Linked DNA regions of Endozoicomonas sp. GU-1. The protein of the gene in region 2 interacts with the protein of the main gene of each other region in a pairwise test. Links are inferred from orthologs where the notes say so. Each region holds a gene or a part of one and is shown on either strand. Other genes may lie near its edges. The genes, in order: O3276_RS00760 and clpA.

The links.
Region 1: the proteins of clpA (region 2) and O3276_RS00760 interact in binary tests that used the Escherichia coli proteins (3 or more experiments, as listed by UniProt). The link is inferred for Endozoicomonas sp. GU-1 from one-to-one orthologs.

What each region holds. Positions count from the first base shown.
Region 1 is NZ_CP114771.1:154,782-159,966, reverse strand. Bases 1,837-5,185 are described here. They hold O3276_RS00760 (response regulator), read left to right. Parts: upstream 1,837-2,210; coding sequence 2,211-4,985; downstream 4,986-5,185. Other genes in these bases: acpS (holo-ACP synthase), read right to left, coding at 5,062-5,185; cysM (cysteine synthase CysM), read right to left, coding at 1,837-2,135. Also shown: 23S rRNA (uracil(1939)-C(5))-methyltransferase RlmD, read right to left, coding at 1-1,103; more of cysM, read right to left, coding at 1,251-1,836. UniProt on the Escherichia coli protein: Member of the two-component regulatory system UvrY/BarA involved in the regulation of carbon metabolism via the CsrA/CsrB regulatory system. Phosphorylates UvrY, probably via a four-step phosphorelay.
Region 2 is NZ_CP114771.1:872,354-888,938, forward strand. The notes cover bases 12,870-15,918. They hold clpA (ATP-dependent Clp protease ATP-binding subunit ClpA), read right to left. Parts: upstream 15,525-15,918; coding sequence 13,215-15,524; downstream 12,870-13,214. Other genes in these bases: infA (translation initiation factor IF-1), read left to right, coding at 12,959-13,177; clpS (ATP-dependent Clp protease adapter ClpS), read right to left, coding at 15,545-15,901. Outside these bases: pgsA (CDP-diacylglycerol--glycerol-3-phosphate 3-phosphatidyltransferase), read right to left, coding at 637-1,200; O3276_RS25420 (helix-hairpin-helix domain-containing protein), read right to left, coding at 1,346-1,726; excinuclease ABC subunit UvrC, read right to left, coding at 1,744-3,189; uvrY (UvrY/SirA/GacA family response regulator transcription factor), read right to left, coding at 3,359-4,000; O3276_RS03365 (electron transfer flavoprotein subunit alpha/FixB family protein), read right to left, coding at 4,159-5,088; O3276_RS03370 (electron transfer flavoprotein subunit beta/FixA family protein), read right to left, coding at 5,088-5,837; O3276_RS03375 (electron transfer flavoprotein-ubiquinone oxidoreductase), read left to right, coding at 6,265-7,923; O3276_RS03380 (DUF1285 domain-containing protein), read right to left, coding at 7,946-8,524; O3276_RS03385 (YiiX/YebB-like N1pC/P60 family cysteine hydrolase), read left to right, coding at 8,722-9,618; O3276_RS03390 (4a-hydroxytetrahydrobiopterin dehydratase), read right to left, coding at 10,139-10,417; O3276_RS03395 (hypothetical protein), read left to right, coding at 10,503-10,628; O3276_RS03400 (hypothetical protein), read right to left, coding at 10,663-11,058; aat (leucyl/phenylalanyl-tRNA--protein transferase), read left to right, coding at 11,433-12,149; O3276_RS03410 (arginyltransferase), read left to right, coding at 12,149-12,856; icd (NADP-dependent isocitrate dehydrogenase), read right to left, coding at 16,290-16,585. UniProt on the Escherichia coli protein: ATP-dependent specificity component of the ClpAP protease. It directs the protease to specific substrates. It has unfoldase activity. The primary function of the ClpA-ClpP complex appears to be the degradation of unfolded or abnormal proteins.

The DNA.
Region 1 (5,185 bases), 730 kb from region 2 along the record:
TCTTTTGCCCAGGACTCAGTGGTGAAATCACTGGCCAGGTCTGCGCAGTGAAAACTTACATTACTCAAACCATTCAGACCGGCATTTCTTGACGCCTGGGCAACTGAACCCGGTGAACCCTCAACCCCCGTCACATGGCCTGACTTTTTCGCCAGTGGCAGAGAGAAATTACCCAGGCCACAGAACAGGTCAAGCACTTTATCGGATGCCTTCGGAGCAAGCCACTGGATAGCCTGCTCAACCATCGCCTGATTAATCACCCGGTTGACCTGGGTAAAGTCCTGTGGCCGGAAGTACAGCTGCACCCCCGGTTCAGGCAGCGAGTAATGCAATGCAACGGCGGCATCGTCGTCAGATCTGGCAGGATATAAAAGCCGGATGTTCTCCGGACTATCCTGCAGGTACAGCAACAGCTGATGGGCAGAAGCAAACGCTGTCAACAGGGTTTGGTCTTCCTGAGACAGAGGACGAATATGACGCAGCAGTAACCCGCGCCCCTGCTCTGCCAGAAAGCACTCCACGTGGGAAATGGCTTCCCGGCCGGTTAACGTTGGCAAAAATGACTTCAGCAGTACGGGCATATCCTGCAAAGGCTCTGCCAGTATGGGGCATTCATTAATGTCACAGATGGCATTACTGCCCTTTTCCCGAAAACCAAGGCTCAGTCTGCCTTTACGCCAGCGGATGGCAAAACGGCAACGATGACGATAGCCGTAGGGGGGAGAAACCAGTGGTTCTTCAATGTGCTCAGGCACAACCCGGGCAAATCGCCTTAACTGATCGAGAACGATGTACTGCTTGCTGTCAAGCTGCCCTTCGTGGGACCAGTACTGCAGGCTGCAGCCTCCGCACTGACGAAAATGGGCGCAGGCAGGCTCACGGCGCTCGGGTGATGCCGACAGCACTTCTGTGACACGGGCATTGATAAAACGACGTTTGTCTTCCAGAACCCGGACACGAACGGTTTCGCCCGGCAGTGCACCGTCAATAAAGAGGGTCTTCCCATGGTAGCGGGCAATCCCGCGACCATCATGGGAAAGCCCGTCAATACGCACATCCTCATGAATAATAACAGGGGTTGAGGCAGCACGTTTAAAGCGCATAGAGTACTTCCAACATTCTCTTGAAACCATGGCCCATGGCCGTTTAAAAGCGCAATGTTACCTTGGATATCGAGCACAACAAACCCGGATTCATACCTGCATACATGGAAATTCAATCATGGCCCGAGAAACCGTTGAACGGTTTTCCTATGGCAGAAATACGCCCGTGGAAAGATAACGATCACCACGGTCACAGATAATCGCCACAATGGTGGCATGCGCTACGCTTTTTGACAGTCTCAGGGCAGCAGCAACGGCTCCCCCTGAAGAAACACCGCAGAATATGCCTTCTTCCCGGGCCAGCCGCCTCATGCATTCTTCAGCTTCTGTCTGACCAATATCCATCACCTCATCAACGGCGGAACGGTGAAAAATCGCAGGCAGGTATTCGGGACTCCAACGACGGATGCCTGGTATCTGAGCTCCCTGTTCCGGTTGCAGGCCAACGATCTGAATGGCAGGATTCTTCGCTTTCAGATAACGGGAGGTTCCCATTATCGTCCCGGTAGTGCCCATGGAACTGATAAAATGCGTGACCGTACCCTGAGTCTGCTGCCAGATTTCAGGCCCGGTGGTCCCGTAATGCGCCAGGGGATTATCCGGATTGGCAAACTGGTTAAGTACTTTGCCCAGGCCCTGTTGCTGCATTTCCAACGCTTTATCCCGGGCACCCTCCATGCCATTGCTGACCAGAATCAGTTCTGCTCCATAAGCACTCATTGCTGCACGACGCTCGGCGCTCATATTGTCCGGCATAATAAGGATCATCCGGTAACCGCGGACGGCCGCTGCCATGGCGAGCGCTATACCGGTATTGCCACTGGTGGCTTCAATTAATGTGTCCCCCGGGCTGATGGCATTGCGGCGTTCCGCCTCGGCGATCATGGACAGGGCTGGTCGGTCTTTCACGGAACCGGCCGGATTTTGTCCTTCCAGTTTCAGTAGTATGGTATTTGAACTCTTCCCCTGCATACGCTGCAGACGAACCAGCGGGGTGTTGCCAATAATCGACTCTATTGTCGGATATTCCATGGACATATAACTTACGTAGACTTTATTATTCCGGCAATAATACAGAACAAAAGCCAAACAGGGAAAGGCAGTACCATGAAACAGCACCTTACGGCATTCCGCCAACGGATTCTTCTGCTCGCTTTTCTTCCGGGCATTGTTGTTTCCCTGCTGATGGGCGGTGTCTATCTGGTTAAGCGGTATCAGGAACTGGACAACCAGCTCATGGCCAAGGCATTGACTCAGTCTGAACGGCAGGCAGCCGCTGCCTCACTGCTGCTGGATAACACCCGACATGAAGAACTGCAAACCCTGATCAGCATGCTGCTGGATGACAGGGATATTCGTGCGGTAAGCATGATCGATGCGCAAGGCAAGGAGATTCTTCATGCAGGCCCAAAGCTCACGGCCACCGAAAACTTATCCTCGCTGTTGGAATCAGGCCAGAGCTGGTTCCGGAACGATCAGGTCATCCAGGTTGCCGATCCAATCATCAGTCCGGATACGACCAAAATTACTGGCTGGCTGATTACCGATTACGCCTACGCAGAAACTCATCTGACCCAATTTCGCTCTCTGGCGTTCAGCATTATTGTTGTTTCTATGGGGTTATTGGTGGCATTGATCACTAGCCTGAAGCTGGGCCACGGTGTTACCCGCCCCCTGGACCGTATGGCAAGGGTCATTGATCGTATCAAGGATGGCTTCTTCGATACCCGACTGCCGGACAATCCGGGCAGCCTGATGTATGAACTGGAATCGTCTATCAACGTTATGCTCAATGGCCTGCAGAGCAAACATCAGAAGATGACCAGTCATATTGCCCAGTACAACGATGAATTGCAGGAAACACTGGAAACCATTGAAATTCAAAATGTTGAGCTGGATCTCGCCAGAAAGGAAGCACTTGAAGCAAGCAGAAGCAAGAGCGAATTTCTGGCCAATATGAGCCACGAAATCAGAACACCGCTGAATGGCATTATTGGCTTTTCCAACCTAATGCTGAGTTCAAGGCTCACACCGCAACAATACGACTATGTCAGTACCATTGAGAAATCCTCTCAGGGACTGCTGACGATGTTGAATGACATTCTTGATTTTTCCCGTATGGAAGCCGGTAAGCTGGTGCTGGATCCCCAACCCGTCTGCCTACGGGAGATCGTTGAGGATGTTATGACGTTTATGGCACCTGCCGCCTATGGTAAATCGTTGGAAATTGTCCACTTTATCTACGACGATGTTCCTGAACATATCATCATTGATGGACTGCGGTTTAAGCAGATCCTCACCAACCTGATCAGCAACGCCATTAAATTCACCAGTTATGGTTCCGTTGCTGTGCGAGTGATGCTGGATCAGGAAGGCAAACCTGATCAGCAAGAAAGTAATGCCCCCCTGCCCCTGAGAGTTTCAGTGGCGGATACCGGCATTGGCCTTACCCGGGAGCAACATCACAAACTGTTCCAGGCTTTTGCCCAGGCAGACTCCAGCAGAACACGCAAGGCTGAGGGAACCGGGCTTGGCCTGTCGATTTGCAAAAACCTGGTTGAGCAAATGGGTGGCGAAATTGGCCTTGAGTCCGATCTGGGGCAAGGAGCAACCTTCTGGTTTACCTTTAAAACAACCCAGAATAACCAAAATGGTGAACCAGCTGTTGCTGATGGTTGTGAGCAGGAAGACCTGGTACCGACACCGCTGCACGGCCAGAAAGTACTGCTTATCGAACCCCATGAGCTGACCCGGCTATCTATTTTTCACTTACTGGATAAACTGGGCGCAACTATCACCGCAGCAGCCAGCATCCGACAGGGAATGTCAGCAAACAAGACACATGTCTCCTACGACTATGTTTTCATCAACCCTGATAATATTGAACCGGTTCAGGGAATCACGCAGTTAACAGCCTCCTATAGCAATGCCAACATTATTGTACTCAGTTCAGCAGGAATAACAGGTGCTATGGACCCTGCTCTTCCTGACGGTACTGATACGCTTCTGAAGCCCGTTGGACTGAACCGGCTGAAAGCACTGCTGACCCGTATAAACGGGAATCATGAAGACAAAAAAATTCAACAACAGATCAACAAATCCCTGAGTATTCTGGTCGTTGATGACAACCCGGTAAACCTGAAATTGCTGAAAACCATTCTTGGCAACCTGGAGCAAGATTTGCAAACCGCAGAAAATGGTTTTGATGCCATTGAACTGTGCAGGCAGTTCACTTTCGACATTATTTTCATGGATGTTCATATGCCGGTCATTGATGGACTCGAAGCCACAAAACGAATTCGCAGTGAAATCCCGAACCACCAGCGCACCCCAATTATTGCAGTAACTGCCCATGCGCTGCCCGAGGAGAAAAAGGTGCTGCTGCAAAGTGGCTTTGATGACTACCTGAGTAAACCGGTTAGTGAAAAACACGTCATCAGCATGATCAATCAGTGGGCAAAGAACCCTACCGAGACAATAGAGCATAGAGAATATTTTCCACCATCAAAGCCCGACATCTATCCGGCAATAGATCAATCGGAAAGTCCTGTGGATATCAACCTGGCGACGCAACTGGCTGCCGGAAACCGGGAACTGGCTCAGGAGATGCTAGTGATGATGAAAGAGGGACTTGATGACGATCTTGTAACTCTCAGAGATGGCTGGACTGCCAATAATTATTCGGCTGTACTGGAACGGGTACACCGATTACACGGTGCCTGTCGTTATTGTGGAGTGCCGGAACTGGAGCGTATTTGCAACCGGCTGGAAACACGACTGAAGAAATACAACACCCTGGCCCATAATCAAGTCACCGAAGACTTTCAATTATTGCTTCAGTCCATCACCCGTCTCAATCAGTGGGAAATGGAGAGTCTGTAAACGGCTGAGGAAGTATGATATCACGTTCAAAACCGTTTATGAGGGTGGTGAGTCTGCGATGAGCAAGAGAGCTGATTCAGCTCTCCAGTACTACAAAGGCAATCGCATTATCCTGCTCATCAGAAAGACTGAGGTGAAGCCGCTTAACCCCTCTTTGCTGCTGCAATTCAAGACCATAATCAGATAAAAACAACTCAGGT
Region 2 (16,585 bases):
CGAGTACCGGAGTCGAACCGGTCTAAATGGAGTTGCAGTCCACTGCATAACCGCTTTGCTAACTCGCCCTTCTAAAAAGAAGAAAGATGGGTGGTGCCCGAGGCCGGACTCGAACCGGCACGATCTTGCGATCGAGGGATTTTAAGTCCCTTGTGTCTACCAATTTCACCACTCGGGCAGTACTTGAATAGTACAGAGTAAAAACATAAAAAAACAGGCTCAGCCTGTAATTTTATTCTGGAGGCGAGTACCGGAGTCGAACCGGTCTAAATGGAGTTGCAGTCCACTGCATAACCGCTTTGCTAACTCGCCAGAATCTTGAGCCTGGTTTGCTCTTGATGCAAGAGACAAACCTGAACATTGAAAGCATCAATGTATCGTGCTCGTATTTATGCAATTGAATCACATAAACGGAATAATTGGAGCGGGAAACGAGGTTCGAACTCGCGACCTCAACCTTGGCAAGGTTGCGCTCTACCAACTGAGCTATTCCCGCACACTTTTTTTGATAATCAACAATCGGCAATCGATAATCAAGAACCAGTGCTAGACGACTTTGGCTAACTGTCTGCCAGCGCCCGAACACGAAGCGTATTTTAGGTTTTTTTGCTTTGATGTCAACCGCTTTCCGTCACATCAGTCAGGCTTATTGAACGGAGAAAGATCTGGCCAGGCGGCCTTCAGATAAATATACATGGACCATAGTGTCAGAATTGCTGAAAGGTACAGCAGAACAATACCAAGCAAACCAATCCAGGAATCAACAGGCACGGGTGATAATAGCAGTAAGGTAATGGCTGTCATTTGAGCCATGGTTTTCGCCTTACCGATCATGCTCACGGCAACACTGGTCCGCTTACCCAGCTCAGCCATCCACTCTCTCAGGGCCGAGATGACAATCTCCCGACCAATAATGATCAGAGCCGGCACCGTCATCCAGAAGGCACGAAACTCATCAATCAGCAGGCACAGCGCCGTGGCAACCATTATTTTATCAGCAACCGGATCAAAGAATGCCCCGAAAGGGGTTGTCTGGTTGAGCCGACGGGCAAGATACCCATCAAACCAGTCTGTTGCGGCAGCGAAGGCAAATATTCCAGCACAGGCAAGGTAACTCCACTCAAATGGGAGATAAAAAATAACGACGAGAAATGGGACCAGAACAATTCGTGTTAGTGTTAGAAAATTCGGGACGTTCATAACTACTTAATTAAGCTCTTGTGCTGTAAGGCCATAAAGCATGCAGCTGGCAGCCTTGGGACGGTTTGACATAGCGCCTTGCTCTTTCGGGATGATCATAAGAAATCAAAGCAGGGCATACGGTACACAGTCCTGCTCTTCGGTGCTAGTCATTATGAAAATATTCATGTATCTGCTGCGCCAGCTTCAGACTGATACCTTCAACTTTCTTCAATTCTTCGATGGTTGCACCACTCACGCCTTCACGACCACCAAAAAACTTCAATAGAGCTGATCGCCTTTTGCTGCCAATACCCGGAATATCTTCCAGCACGGAACGGTTTCTGGCCTTTTGCCTGCGCTGTCGATGCCCGGTGATGGCAAAGCGGTGTGCTTCATCCCGGATCTGTTGTATCAACAGCAATGCTGCGTCAGCATCTTCGGGGTTGAGCTCCTGATCCTGGTAAATCAGTGTTTCAAGCCCGGGCTTTCGGGTTACTCCCTTGGCAACCCCAAGCAAGGGAATTGGCAATTGCAGCCTGGTCATCACCTCCGACGCCTTTCCTAACTGCCCCTTACCCCCGTCAATAATGATAAGATCCGGCCTGCCCCCTCCGCTGCATCTGCCTCCGCCAGTTTCTGATAACGCTTATCAAGAGCCATCGCCATGGCGGCATAATCATCCCCGGGCTCTATACCAGTGATATTGTACCGACGGTATTCACTGAACACCGGCCCTTCCGGACCAAATACCACACAGGATGCGACGGTTGCCTCTCCCATGGTATGGCTGATATCGAAACACTCCATACGCAGGATGGGTTGCTCAATGTCCAGCAAACCCTTAAGTTGTGCGTATCGCTGGTTTAAATGGCTCTTGCTCGCCAGGTGACTTTCAAGATTCTGCTGCGCATTTTTATTAGCCAGGCCTAACCAATCGTGCCGTTCAGAACGTACTTTGTCCTTGATCTTGATTTTCTTGCCAGAAACCGCCTGGATCGCGTCCTCAATAGTATCTGCACCGGTCAGCTCAAACGGAACCACGATCTCCTCAGGAAAATCACGACTGGCAAACAGCCTTACATAGAACTGGGCCATAAAATCTTCCAGGTAATCAGACCGTTCAGCTTCCAGCTTAAAATCAGGAAAGTAATATTTATGACCAAGCAACCTGCCAGAACGAACAAAGAGCACGTCAAAACAGGTATTGCCACCCATTTGGGCAAACCCGATCACATCGATATCGCCGGCCGACTTGGTCACCGTCTGCTGTTCCTGAACAGCCCGGAGGTGGTTGATTTTATCCCGGGTTGCCGCCGCCTCTTCAAAATCCAGGGATTCCGCAGCATCTTCCATGCGCTTTATCAGCGAACGGATTAACTGCTGGTTTTTGCCATCCAGGAATTGCCGGGTATCCTCAAGATCCTGCTGGTACTCTTCTTTTGAGACCAGACCAACACAGGGGGCCTTGCAACGGTTGATTTGATATTGCAGACAGGGCCGGGTTCTATTGTTGAAATAGATGTCAGTGCACTGACGTATCTTAAAAATCTTCTGCAGCAGGTGCAGGCTTTCCCGAACCGCTCCGCTACTGGGGTAAGGCCCAAAATACTGGCCTTTCTGTCGTTTACGTCCACGACAGGAGTCCATCCTGGGGAAATCATCATCACCGGAGATATAGATGTAGGGGTATGACTTGTCGTCCCTCAGCAAAATGTTGTAGGGTGGCTTTCTGTCTTTTATCAGGTTTTGCTCAAGCAGCAGCGCCTCAGTTTCAGTGTGGGTAATCGTCAGTTGAATATCAGCAATCTTGCTTACCAAAGCCATGGTTTTGGTGGTAAGACCCGTTGCCCGGAAGTAGCTTGAGAGACGATTTTTAAGATTTTTCGCTTTACCGATATAGAGTGTTTTGCCACTGTGATCACGCATATCATAGACCCCCGGACGGCTCGACACCTTTTCCAGAAATGATTTGTGATCAAACTTTTTGCTTTCTTCACTACCTGTCATGAACCACCAGACAACGGTTATCAAATCACCTGCTCATTATATCTTCACAGCGCGGTAGAAACGAATAAGCCTGCATTTTTCAGTACAGGTAACAGTATTTTCGGGCATCAGCACCGGGAGTAGCGGAAGGAACTCAACAAGAGGTTCATCAGAGCCTGTAAGGCAGCGTTCACTCTATGGTATCTACCAGGTCATGGCGAATAGCCAGGTGTGTCAGCTCGACATCACTGGTGATATTCAGCTTTTCAAACATCCGGTAGCGATAGCTATTCACCGTTTTGGGACTGAGGCATAACTTATCGGATATGGTCTGCACTTTCTCGCAATTAACAATCATAAGAGCTATTTGCATTTCGCGATGAGAGAGCTGATTGAAGGGTGACGCTCTGTCTGGCTCTATAGCTTTTAAAGCCATTTGCTGGGCAATTTCCGGGGAAATGTATTTCTTTCCGGTAAATACCGTGCGAATGGCCGTAACCATTTCGGTAATGTTTGAACTTTTGGTGACGTAACCTGAGGCACCGGCTTCAAGAAGCCTGGTGGGAAATGGGTCATCCATGCAGACGGTTACGGCAATAATTTTTGCATGAGGGTTGATCTGGCAGATTTTCCGGGTGGCTTCGAGCCCACCAATGCCGGGCATTCTGACATCCATTAAGGTAACATCCGGAGTGAGTTCCCGATAAAGGCTGATAGCATCTTCACCGCTGACAGCCTGGGCTACAATTTCAATACCCTCAACATCAGCTAGCATGCGAGAAATTCCAGTTCTCACCAAATCATGATCATCCGCAACCAGAACTCGTATCAAAATCTACTCCGGTATGTTTCTTATCGCTTTATTGTGAAAGATTATGCACAGAGTTGATGAGGCTTAAAACCCCGAGAGAAAAAAAGGCATAAAACCAGTAGAAAAATACCACTTTCAAAGAAAGTGGTATTTTTTTTAAAAGGCAGCTGCCCTATTGATCAGAGCTTGCCTTCAAGCTCCGGAATAGCTTCAAACAGGTCTGCTACCAGACTATAGTCTGCAACCTGGAATATAGGCGCTTCTTCATCTTTGTTGATAGCAACAATGACTTTACTGTCCTTCATTCCAGCCAGATGCTGAATGGCTCCGGAGATACCAACGGCGACGTACAGCTTGGGGGCAACAATCTTACCGGTTTGTCCCACCTGCATGTCATTGGGTACATAGCCTGCATCCACGGCAGCACGGGAAGCACCGACTGCGGCGCCAAGCTTGTCCGCTACTTTGTAGAGTAACTCAAAGTTCTCTCCATTACCCATGCCACGACCACCGGACACAATGATGTCCGCAGCCGCCAGCTCAGGACGGTCAGACTGAGCCAGCTCTTCGCTGACAAAGCTCGACACTCCCGCATCATGACTGCTGACAACAGTTTCTACACTGGCAGATCCACCTTCAGCAGAAACCGGGTCAAAACCTGTGTTCCGAACGGTAATAACCTTGATAGATGCACTGGACTGAACCGTGGCAATGGCATTACCAGCGTAGATCGGACGGGCAAAGGTATCTTCGCTTTCCACACGGATGATGTCGGATATCTGATCAACATCCAGCAAAGCCGCTACCCGTGGCATCATATTTCTGGCATCGGTTGAGGTGGATGCCAGTACGTGAGAGTAATCCTTGCCCAGTTCAGCAACCAGCAGACTGACATTTTCTGCCAGTCGGTTTTCCAGGGCAGCATTCTCAGCCAGCAAGACTTTTGATACACCCACTACGGCAGAGGCCTGCTCTGCAACTGGGCTACACCCGGACCCTGCAACCAGCAGGTGAATCTCTCCCCCGATTGCGGTGGCAGCTGCAACCGTGTTCAGAGTTCCCGCTCCGAGCGTGCTGTTATCATGATCAGCAACGACTAATATGGCCATTAGATCACCTTCGCCTCATTTTTTAATTTTTCTACCAGCTCATCCACGCTGGCCACCTTGATACCCGCCTGTCGTTCAGCCGGTGGTTCTACTTTGATCGTCGTTAAAGTAGACGACACTGCTACGCCGAGATCTTCTGGTGATTTGACATCCAGAGGCTTACGCTTGGCTTTCATAATGTTGGGCAGTGATGCGTAACGCGGCTCATTCAGACGCAAATCCGTGGTAATCACTGCGGGCAGCTTCAGGCTTAACGTCTGCAAACCACCGTCCACTTCACGGGTAACGTTAACGTTATCACCGTCAACATTGACCTCTGAGGCGTAGGTTGCCTGAGACATACCGGCAAGTGCCGCAAGCATCTGACCGGTCTGGCCATTGTCACTGTCGATGGATTGTTTACCCAGAAGAACAAGGTCAGGCTTTTCTTCATCCACAATGGCCTTAAGCAGTTTGGCAACTGCCAGGGAACCCAGGGGCTGATCAGTCTGAACCTGAATGCCTCGGTCTGCACCAAGAGCCAGCGCTGTTCGTATCTGCTCCTGGCACTCTTTGGCACCAAGGGATACGGCAACGATTTCTGTAGCGACACCTTTCTCTTTGAGTCTTACTGCTTCTTCAACAGCAATTTCACAGAAAGGGTTGATCGCCATTTTGACGTTGGTGAGATCGACGTCAGTGTTATCCGCCTTCACTCGAACCTTGACGTTATAGTCAATGACTCTTTTGACGGCTACTAATATTTTCATGAGTTCGCAGCCTTCCCTTCTCGTTATTGGCTTGGTCTTGAATTGTCGAGCAGATAACGAACAACCGGACAGACAAGTTTATTATCCTTCAGCAACCTGTGTTCACACATCTGCTGGAACGGAGTCTACCAGTACGTCAATAAGGGTTCAAACGTATGTTTCAATCAGTTCACTCAGATATTCTTATTTAAGACAGGTGTCTGTTACTATGCACCACCGGTAATACACCTGATTCTGCTGATTGCAGAATAGCTGTTGAGGACAAGATAGCAGTTGTTCAGCAGCCGGAACATTTCCGTGTGTAGGTATTAATAACTAATGACGTGTTGTCCATTCGGGGGAAACACTGAGTATAATGCCAAGCAATTTCAAACAGTTGTTTGAATACCGTTCTGAAAATAACACTCCGACAGGGAGGAAGCTCATCATGGAACGCGAATCCATGGCATTTGATGTCGTTATCGTGGGTGCAGGCCCTTCCGGCTTGTCAGCCGCCTGTCGGCTGATGCAATTGTCTCAGGAGCAGGACAAAGAACTCAGTGTCTGCGTTGTCGAGAAAGGCTCCGAAGTTGGCGCTCATATCATCTCGGGGGCCGTTTTTGAACCAACTGCGCTTAATGAGCTGTTTCCCAATTGGAAAGAGCTGGGTGCGCCGTTACATACCCCGGTTTCATCCGATGATATTTATGTACTTCGTTCTGAAGAAAAATCCATAAAAGTACCCAACCTGTTTGTGCCTAAAACCATGCACAATGAAGGGAATTACATCATCAGTCTCGGCAATCTCACCCGCTGGCTGGCGGAGCAGGCCGAGTCACTTGGGGTGGAAATTTTCCCGGGATTCGCCGCCCAGGAAGTGCTGTTTAACGACGATGGCAGTGTCAGGGGCATTGCCACCGGAGATATGGGGATTTCAGCTTCCGGTGACGAGAAAGACAGCTTTATGCCAGGTATGGAGCTGCACGCCAAATACACGCTCTTTTCCGAAGGATGCCGCGGGCATTTGGGCAAGCAACTTATCAGCCATTTTAAGCTGGATGAAGGGCGTGATCCTCAACATTACGGCATCGGCATTAAAGAGCTGTGGGATATCGCACCCGAGAAGCATCAACAGGGCCTGGTGGTTCATACTGCCGGCTGGCCACTGGCTGAAAGCGGGTCTACCGGTGGCGGATTCCTCTACCATCTGGAGAATAATCAGGTAGTACTGGGCCTTATTACTGATTTGGGCTATTCAAATCCGCATCTTAGCCCCTTTGAAGAGTTCCAGAGGTTCAAAAAGAGCCCTGTTATCAAACAATACCTGGAAGGTGGAAAACGGGTTTCCTATGGTGCAAGAGCACTGGCCAAAGGTGGGCCACAGTCATTACCTGAGATGACTTTTCCGGGCGGACTCTTGATTGGTTGTGACGCCGGAACCATGAATGGTGCCAAAATAAAAGGCTCCCATACCGCCATGAAGTCCGGCATGATTGCGGCAGAAGAAGTGTTCAAGTCGGTGAGTGCAGGCTCTGAGGGCGGCAATAAACTGGAATCCTTTGATGAGGCATTCAAAGCGTCCTGGCTTTATAAAGAACTGCATCAGCAGCGGAACTTCGGTCCGGCCATGCATAAATTTGGTAACATCTTTGGTGCCGCCTTTGCCTTTGCAGACCTCAATATTTTCAATGGCAAATTGCCATTCACCCTGCACGATACCACTGCGGATTACGCCCAGCTCAAGCCAGCGGCAGAGTCCAGCCCCATCAACTATCCAAAACCTGATGGTGTGATCACCTTTGACCGGTTGAGTTCAGTGTTCCTCTCGAATACCAATCACGAGGAAGATCAGCCTTGTCACCTGAAGCTTAAAGACGCAACCATTCCGCTTAAGCAAAACCTTCCGGCTTATAATGAGCCAGCACAAAGGTACTGCCCTGCCGGGGTTTATGAGATTGTGGTGGACGAGAATAGCGGAGAAAACCGGTTCCAGATCAACAGCCAGAACTGCGTTCACTGTAAAACCTGTGACATCAAGGATCCCGCTCAGAATATCACCTGGGTTGCCCCGGAAGGTGCTGGCGGGCCGAATTATCCAAACATGTGATCTTTCCTGCAATGAGGGTGGCTCAGCCACCCTCAACAACTCCAAGGGAATAGTCTTGCCCCTGACTGCGAATGCTTAACTCTATCCCCCCAGTCACCCGGGTTTCAACGGCCTCTGACACTAACTGGTAAAACACATTGCGATTTACCAATGCATCCAGTCGATCTCTAACCCGGATATAAGGCACAAATTCCCCGGTTTTTATACTTTTGATCATTTTCAGATTGTGTTCGTTGCTTAGCACTACCTCATCACCAACATTGGTGGTAAACAGGTATTCGGGTCCATTCCCACCATCCCGAACCTCTGCAGAAACCGCAACAAATGGCGCATCATCCACCTGGATTCTTACTTTTTCTACCGGAGTAACCAGGTAGTAATGGCCATCATCATCATGCCTGAGAACTGAAGCAAACAGCTTCACCATTGATTCCCTGCCAATGGGGGAGCCATTGTAGTGCCAACGGCCATCCCGACTGATGCGCATATCAATATCACCACAGAAAGGAGGGTTCCAACTGTGTACAGGAGGCAATCCTTTTTTCTCATTCAAAAACTGCAGATTTGCCACAATATTTTCCGGCTTTGATCCATTGTTCACAAAGCATACTCCCATGCTTGCTGGCTATTCAGCCCATTATTATGCCTTATTTGGTAATAACAGCTTTTTGATGTTTTTCAGGGTGCTTGCCATCAAGCAGATGAACTCATGAAAAAATGTCAATTTTATCTCAATTCATAATGTCAAGAATAACCAATGCTAACATAAAGAAATAAAGATTGGCTCAGGACTGGAGTATGGAACTCTTCAAAATGGTTGCGGGATGCCTTACAGACTGGCTAAGCCACAACGTTCAGGAAAGAACAAGCCCCCTGTGTGATTTTGAACGAGTCAGGCATGAAATTAAGCCCTGCGATGTTCTGTTGGTGGAAGGAAGATCCAGAGTCAGCCGGGTTATCAAGCAAACCACTCAAAGCCCCTGGTCCCATGCCATGCTTTATCTTGGCCGCCTCCATGACATTGAGGACGACAGAATTCGCCAGATTGTCAGTGAATCCTATGGCGGCTCCCCTGATGAACAACTGATTATTGAGAGTGAACTGGGAATCGGTACCGCCATCCAGCCCCTGAAAAACTATGAAGGGGAGCATTTGCGGATATGCCGACCTAAAGGTCTGAGCTACAGCGACAGCCAGAAAGTCATACACTACGCAACCAGCCGCCTGGGTATGGATTACAATGTCAGGCAGATTCTTGATCTTGCCCGGTTTTTCTTCCCCTACTCTTTCCTGCCCAGAAGACTTGGCTCCTCGTTATTTCAGCACTCTCCGGGCCAGGAAACAAAAACCGTCTGCTCAACAATGATTGCTGAAGCTTTTAGTTTTATCCACTTTCCCATCCTGCCCCTGGTTAAACACGATGGCGATGCCGGCGTACAACTCTTTCAACGAAATCCAAAGCTGTGCACGCCCCGTGACTTCGATTACTCCCCCTACTTTCAGATTATCAAGTATCCATTTCTCGATTACAGCCATCACGCAGATTATCGACTATTGCCCTGGCATGGTCAGCGGGTGCTGGAGGGTCGAGAAGCGGATTTTTATATGTCTTCCCAGCAAATTGAGCAGCTACAAAAAGAAAGCACTGTGGATCATGAGGTTTTGGGGGATGCCGCTCCCCCTCTCTCCCGATAAGAAAAACAGTGGTGAGAGCGACTCTGTTTCAACTCACTGACCACTCCAGGCGCATACTGCCATTTAATCATTTTCTGGTTTTTTGATGCATAACAAACGAAATGCCGTGCAAAGATCTTTAAGAGCCTCGTGGATCAAGAGCTGAAACATAAAAGGCAGCCAAAAAGAAACCCGCGCTTCTGGGGGAAGGAGACACGGGCTAAGACCATTAGGAGTGAAACATAGGTACACAATCCAAGTACCAAGGTCATTACTGACCTAGACTGACCTGATCGTAGGGGGAAGTCGATCAAACCAGCATCGTAAGTATGATTCAGAATCAAAATACGTCCATTGAAGATTAAGATCATTTTATAATATTAAGAGAAATTCAAAGAAATCAATAGCTCACGACTCTCATTCGCCATTTGGGCGTGTGATTTTAAGCAAGGAGAACCACTCTCAAAGCATGAGGACACAGGCACCGCTTCATGAACTGAGACGGAGCGGACTCTGGGCAAAATACCCAGAGCCAGGAGAATCAGGAAACGGGGGCATTCATCTGTTCATATAAAGTATCGCAACGCTGTGCCAATGCCCGATCAATAGCCAGCACGCCACTACCCTCATCGGATTGATGGGTTCCCCAGGCAATAATTACCTTGCCCCACTCAATAACAATTCGCGGATGGTGGACATGAGCTTCAGCTAGGCAGGCAATGGCGTTACAAAATGCCAAAGCTCGAGAGTATTTTTTAAAGCCGAAGGATTTTTCAATATGATCAATGTTGTCATACTGACAGGAAACCCAGTCATTCATACATGCACTCCTGTTATTGAATAAAAACCGAAATTCAGTCTAATTCAAATATAAGGGGATGGCATCAGAAATGCAGGTATGCAAATTGTCTGGTCATGCTGTGGAGAAAGTGCACAGACCCTGCGAGGCAGTCTATACCTGCAAGAAGCTTGCGGTGCCTTACCGGCAACAACCCAAAGCATGGGGTAAGCGGTTGCCGGATGCCTACTGAACTGCCAGGAGTCACCAGTAATCCAGGTTAGGAATTACGCCTTCTCAGTTTCTGCTTTAGCCTCTTCAGACTTCAGCTGCTCAAGCTCCTGAGTTGCGGTATTCAGCTGCTGGGTAAGCTGCTTTTGTTTGGTTTTCAGACCACTGTTTTCACCAGTAAGCGTGCGATTCTGTTCCTGAAGACGCTTGATCTGCTTCTTCATTCGATCAGGATTGCTGGCTCTCAGATCTTTCAGTTCATTTTCCATGTTTTTCAGCTGGGCAGCAGCTTTTTCAGCTTTCTTCTCGGCAGTTTCCAGGCGCGATTTAAGCTGGCTTACTTCCCGATTGTGTTGCTCTGTAATTTCAATAAGAGCTGCCAGGCGTTGCTGTTCAATGATATCCATTTCACTGCTTGTATCAATGCTTCCGCCCATGCTCAGGGTACCCATAGATTCGATTACCTCCGGGGAGTTTTATAAGATAGGAATTAATAAAAAGCTTCCACCAGCGCGAGAGTTACGCACTGAAGCGAGAGAAATATTAAGAAGATCTGAGTTATTCTTCATTAAGCGGCTGGTTAAAAGCAGAATATCAGTAGACTAGGTGGCGCAGTCTAATACATAAAAAGACATATGGAAAGGCTTATCTGAAAAATGAACAGACAACTTTGCCGGTTCAGGGAATTTTTTACCAAATTGCAGCCATACATGGCTAACTTGCAAATTCATGGGCTAAGCCCGGGTTATAGGGTATTCTGATGGAAGCAGTAATCCTGATACCGCACCAATGCACTCAACAGCTTGATAAAACAACACGTTAGACAATGCCTGAGACAATAACACTTTTGCCGGATCATGTTATCGGCTTTCCTCCCCTTGAGCATGCGCTTAAACAGCCGGACGGGCTTTTGGCTATTGGGGGCAATCTTGCGGTGGACACTTTGGTAATGGCTTACCAGCAAGGCATTTTTCCCTGGTTTAATGAGGGCGATCCTATTTTATGGTGGTCACCCTCCCCACGAATGGTGCTGAAACCGGGGGAGCTGTATTTATCCCGATCATTGCGCAAGCTGCTGCGAAAAGAGCTCTACCGGGTTACTTTTGATTACGACTTTGCAGCGGTTATAACGGCCTGCTCAAGTATCCGCAGGGACTCAGAAGGAACCTGGATTACCGATGAGATGATTGACGCCTACACAGCTTTGCATGATGCCGGGCATGCACACTCTGTTGAGGTCTGGCAAGAAGACAGGCTGGTTGGAGGGCTTTATGGGGTAGCTCAAGGGCGAATTTTTTTCGCGGAATCCATGTTCAGCCGAGAGAGCAATACTTCCAAAATTGCCATGGCAGCCCTTTCTGAACAACTTTTAACCTGGCAGTTTGAGCTGATTGATTGTCAGGTCTATTCAGACCATTTGGACTCTCTTGGGGCAAAATTGATTTCAAGATCCAGATTTGTAGATTATTTGGACCGCTATTGCTCACAGGCACCTTCCTGTTCAGACTGGAAACAGGAATGGCAATGGAATGACCTTCGATAATGAGCCAGTACAAAAATATCAAATTTTATGCCACACAACCCCATGAATGCAGCTACCTGCCTGAGGAGCAGGCAACCACACTATTTATGGATCCGGAAATTCCGCTGAACAAAGAGTTGTGCAGTGATCTTGCCGACGTTGGATTTCGACGAAGTGGCCAGCATATTTACCGCCCACACTGTCACCGCTGCAGGGCCTGCATACCGGCAAGAATCCCCGTAGATGCCTTTCAAATGAGAAGAACGCAGCGAAAGACCTGGAATCGCAACTCTGCACTCAGGGTTGCCAAGGTATCTGCAGACTTTCAGGATGAGCATTATCTGCTCTATGAAAAGTATATCAATCAATGCCACCAGGATGGTGATATGTATCCTGCAACGATTGAACAGTACACCTCTTTTCTGGTTGAAAGCACCGAATTTACCGCATTTTATGAGTTTCGTCTGGACGGACAACTGCTTGCAGTATCGGTGGTGGATCATTTACGCAGCAGTCTTTCCGCAATTTACACCTTCTACGATCCGGATTGCTCACAACGCAGCCTTGGTCGATATTGTATTTTATGGCTTATCGATCATGCCAGAAAACTCGGGCTACCCTATCTCCATCTGGGTTATTGGATCCGGAAATGCCAGAAAATGAATTACAAAATCGAATACCGCCCCGTGGAGCTTTATGTCAGTCAGGAATGGCGACAATTGAAATAATACGACTGACAGTAAAGGGTGCTTTGCTTTACCAATTGTTTTCAGGCAGAATGCCCAACAAATTTAACCAAGCCGTACCAACCCCTTTGAGGTAGTTATTTAATGGCAAAAGAAGAGAGTCTGGAAATGGAGGGTGTCGTTATTGACACCCTTCCTAATACGATGTTTCGTGTAGAACTGGAAAATGGCCATGTTGTTACCGCGCACATCTCCGGAAAAATGCGCAAGAACTACATCCGCATTCTGACTGGTGACCGGGTGAAGGTAGAGCTGACGCCATACGACCTGACGAAAGGCCGTATCACTTACCGTTCTCGCTAACAGCGGTGCTCACCCCTGAGCACCTACCCGCTGTCTTCTAACCTGCCCCACCATCAATTGCCTCCAGATCGGAAGCACGGCTTTTCGCTGCCTCAAACTTGAGGTACAACTCTCCCTTGCGAACAGTTACTTTTACATTACCACCATGCTCGGCAAGCTTTCCGAACAGAATCTGTTCTGCCATGGGCTTTTTCAAGTGCTCCTGAATAACCCGCCCCATAGGCCTTGCACCCATCTGGCGATCAAAACCTTTCTCCGCCAGCCAGCTGCGAGCCTTGTCATCAACATCCAGCTGCACGCGCTTCTCATCCAGCTGAGCCTGAAGTTCAGTGAGGAATTTATCAACCACATGCTTGATAATGTCATCATTGAGTGAGGCAAAGGGAATAATGGCGTCCAGACGATTTCTGAATTCCGGCGTAAAGGTTTTCTTAATGGCCTCATTACCGTCAGTGGTATGATCCTGTTCAAGAAAGCCCATGGAGCTTCTGGTCATGTTTTCAGCACCGGCATTGGTGGTCATGATCAGAATCACATTTCTGAAATCAGCCTTACGACCATTGTTATCCGTCAGGGTGCCATGATCCATAACCTGCAGTAACAGGTTAAACACATCGGAGTGGCCTTTCTCTATTTCATCGAGCAACAGCACACAGTGCGGCGTTTTATTGATGGCCTCAGTTAACAGACCGCCCTGGTCAAACCCGACATAACCCGGGGGTGCCCCTATAAGGCGTGAGACAGTGTGGGCTTCCATATACTCAGACATATCAAAGCGCACGAGCTCAATACCCAGGGCCTTTGCCAGCTGGCGACAAACTTCTGTTTTGCCGACACCGGTTGGTCCGGAAAACAGGAAAGAGCCAACGGGTTTTTCAGGTGCCTTGAGGCCTGCTCTTGAAAGCTTGATAGCCGTGGATAATGAAGTGATCGCCTCGTCCTGTCCGAACACCACCATTTTCAGATTGCGCTCAAGTTTACCGAGCAATTCCTTGTCAGAGGAAGAGACAGACTTTGGCGGAATCCTGGCCATCTTGGCGACAATCCTTTCCACATCATCGACATCAATAACTTTTTTCCGTTCGGACTCAGGCTGAAGCCGCTGATACGCCCCTGCTTCATCAATAACATCAATGGCTTTATCGGGCATATGACGATCATTAATGTAGCGGTCTGCCAGTTCGGCCGCCGCTTTCAGGGCTTCATCCTGATACTTGATAGCATGATGCTCTTCGAATTTCTTCTTCAGTCCAAGCAGTATCTGGAAGGTGTCTTCAACATTGGGTTCGACAATATCTACTTTCTGGAATCTTCTTGCCAGTGCCCGATCTTTTTCAAAGATCCCGCGAAACTCCTGAAATGTGGTAGAACCGATACAGCGCAGCTCGCCGGAAGTCAGCATTGGCTTCAGAAGGTTTGAGGCATCCATCACTCCACCAGATGCTGCACCTGCACCAATGATGGTATGAATTTCATCGATAAAGAGAATCGCATGATCCAGTTTCTTAAGTTCACTCAGTAACTGCTTGAAACGCTTTTCAAAATCACCGCGATACTTGGTCCCGGCCAGAAGCGAACCCAGGTCGAGTGAGTAAACAACAGCCTTGGATAAAACCTCAGGCACGTCACCATCAACGATCCGACGGGCCAGGCCTTCAGCAATGGCCGTTTTCCCTACCCCGGCCTCGCCAACCAGCAAAGGGTTGTTTTTCCGGCGACGGGTAAGAATCTGGCAGACCCGCTCCACTTCTTCAGCCCGACCAACCAGGGGATCAATTCTGCCAAGACGCGCCTGATCATTCAGATCAGTGGCATACAGTTTGAGGGGGTTCTTGCTGCTGCCACCACTGCTGCTCTCCGGCTCCATATCATCGGACAGGTCGTGACCAAGCTCTTCGAGCTCCTGCCCCGGCGTCTTGGATATTCCGTGGGCAATAAAATTAACAACATCTATGCGGGCCACATCCTGCTGCTTCAGGAAGTAGACAGCCTGACTTTCCTGCTCACTGAAAATAGCGACCAGTACATTGGCACCGGTCACTTCCTTTTTACCGGAGCTTTGCACATGAAAAACAGCACGCTGCAGTACTCGCTGAAAGCCAAGTGTTGGCTGCGTTTCACGCTCATGGTCATCGTCGGGGATTAATGGGGTCGTTGAGCTGACAAACTCAGTGAGGTCCTGGCGAAGTTTATGAAGATCAATTCCGCAGGAAACCAGGACTCTGGCTGCGGATTCATTATCAAGCAAAGCAAGTAAAAGATGCTCAACTGTCATGAATTCATGACGATTATCGCGGGCGTCTTTAAATGCATTATTCAGTGTTGCTTCGAGGTCTTTGTTAAGCATATGGTGTAACCTTGAAAACGCTAATCGGCCTTTTCTGTCTTGCACAGCAGGGGATGGTCGTTTTCTCTGGAATATTCATTAACCTGCTGAGCCTTGGTTTCCGCGACATCCTTGCTGTATACACCACAAACGGCTTTTCCCTGGGTATGTACCATCAGCATAATTTGAGTCGCCTTCCCTTCTGGCATACTGAAAAACTTCTCCAGTACCTCAACAACAAAATCCATTGGTGTAAAATCATCATTCAGGAGCAAGACCTGATACATGGGAGGGGGAGCCAGTCTGGTTTTTTCCGGAACGACTGCAACGCTCAGATCACCTTCCTGTTCCTCTCCCTCTTTTTGCAAGCTTAGACGAAACAGTTCGAGATTACTCATGGTTTTATGACTGCCAACCTTCGATTTGTAACTTAACTGTCTGGTAACCAACAGCACACTCATGGCACCGCAAGTATTTACTACTGCCAATCATAAAAGCTAATCATAAAAACAACGAGCACAAAATACTGATCGGCACGGTTTACAGACATTTGATGACAGAAGATAAATTAGTGCACACCTACTAAGAAATTGACAAATTTGCCAGGATTTCTCTTCTCATTCTAAAGATACTGGAGCAAATCACAATGACCGACTTTCGAAAATTGATCGGGCGACTCACAACAACAGGAGATAAACGTGGAAAGTACAATAAAAAAAGGGGGGATAAAATATTAAAGCCGGAAATGAATTTCCGGCTTTAACTGATGAAAAGTTAACTGAAAATTTACATGTGGTTAATTATTTCATCGGCAAACTCAGAGCACTTGACCAACGTTGCACCCTCCATCAGTCGCTCAAAATCATAGGTAACGGTCTTGGCACCGATAGCACCATCCATACCCTTGATAATGAGATCTGCCGCCTCATTCCAGCCCAGGTGACGAAGCATCATTTCAGCAGAAAGAATGACGGAACCCGGGTTTACCTTATCCTGGCCTGCATACTTTGGAGCAGTACCATGAGTAGCTTCAAAGACGGCCGTTGGCGCACCGATATTGGCACCAGGAGCAATACCGATAC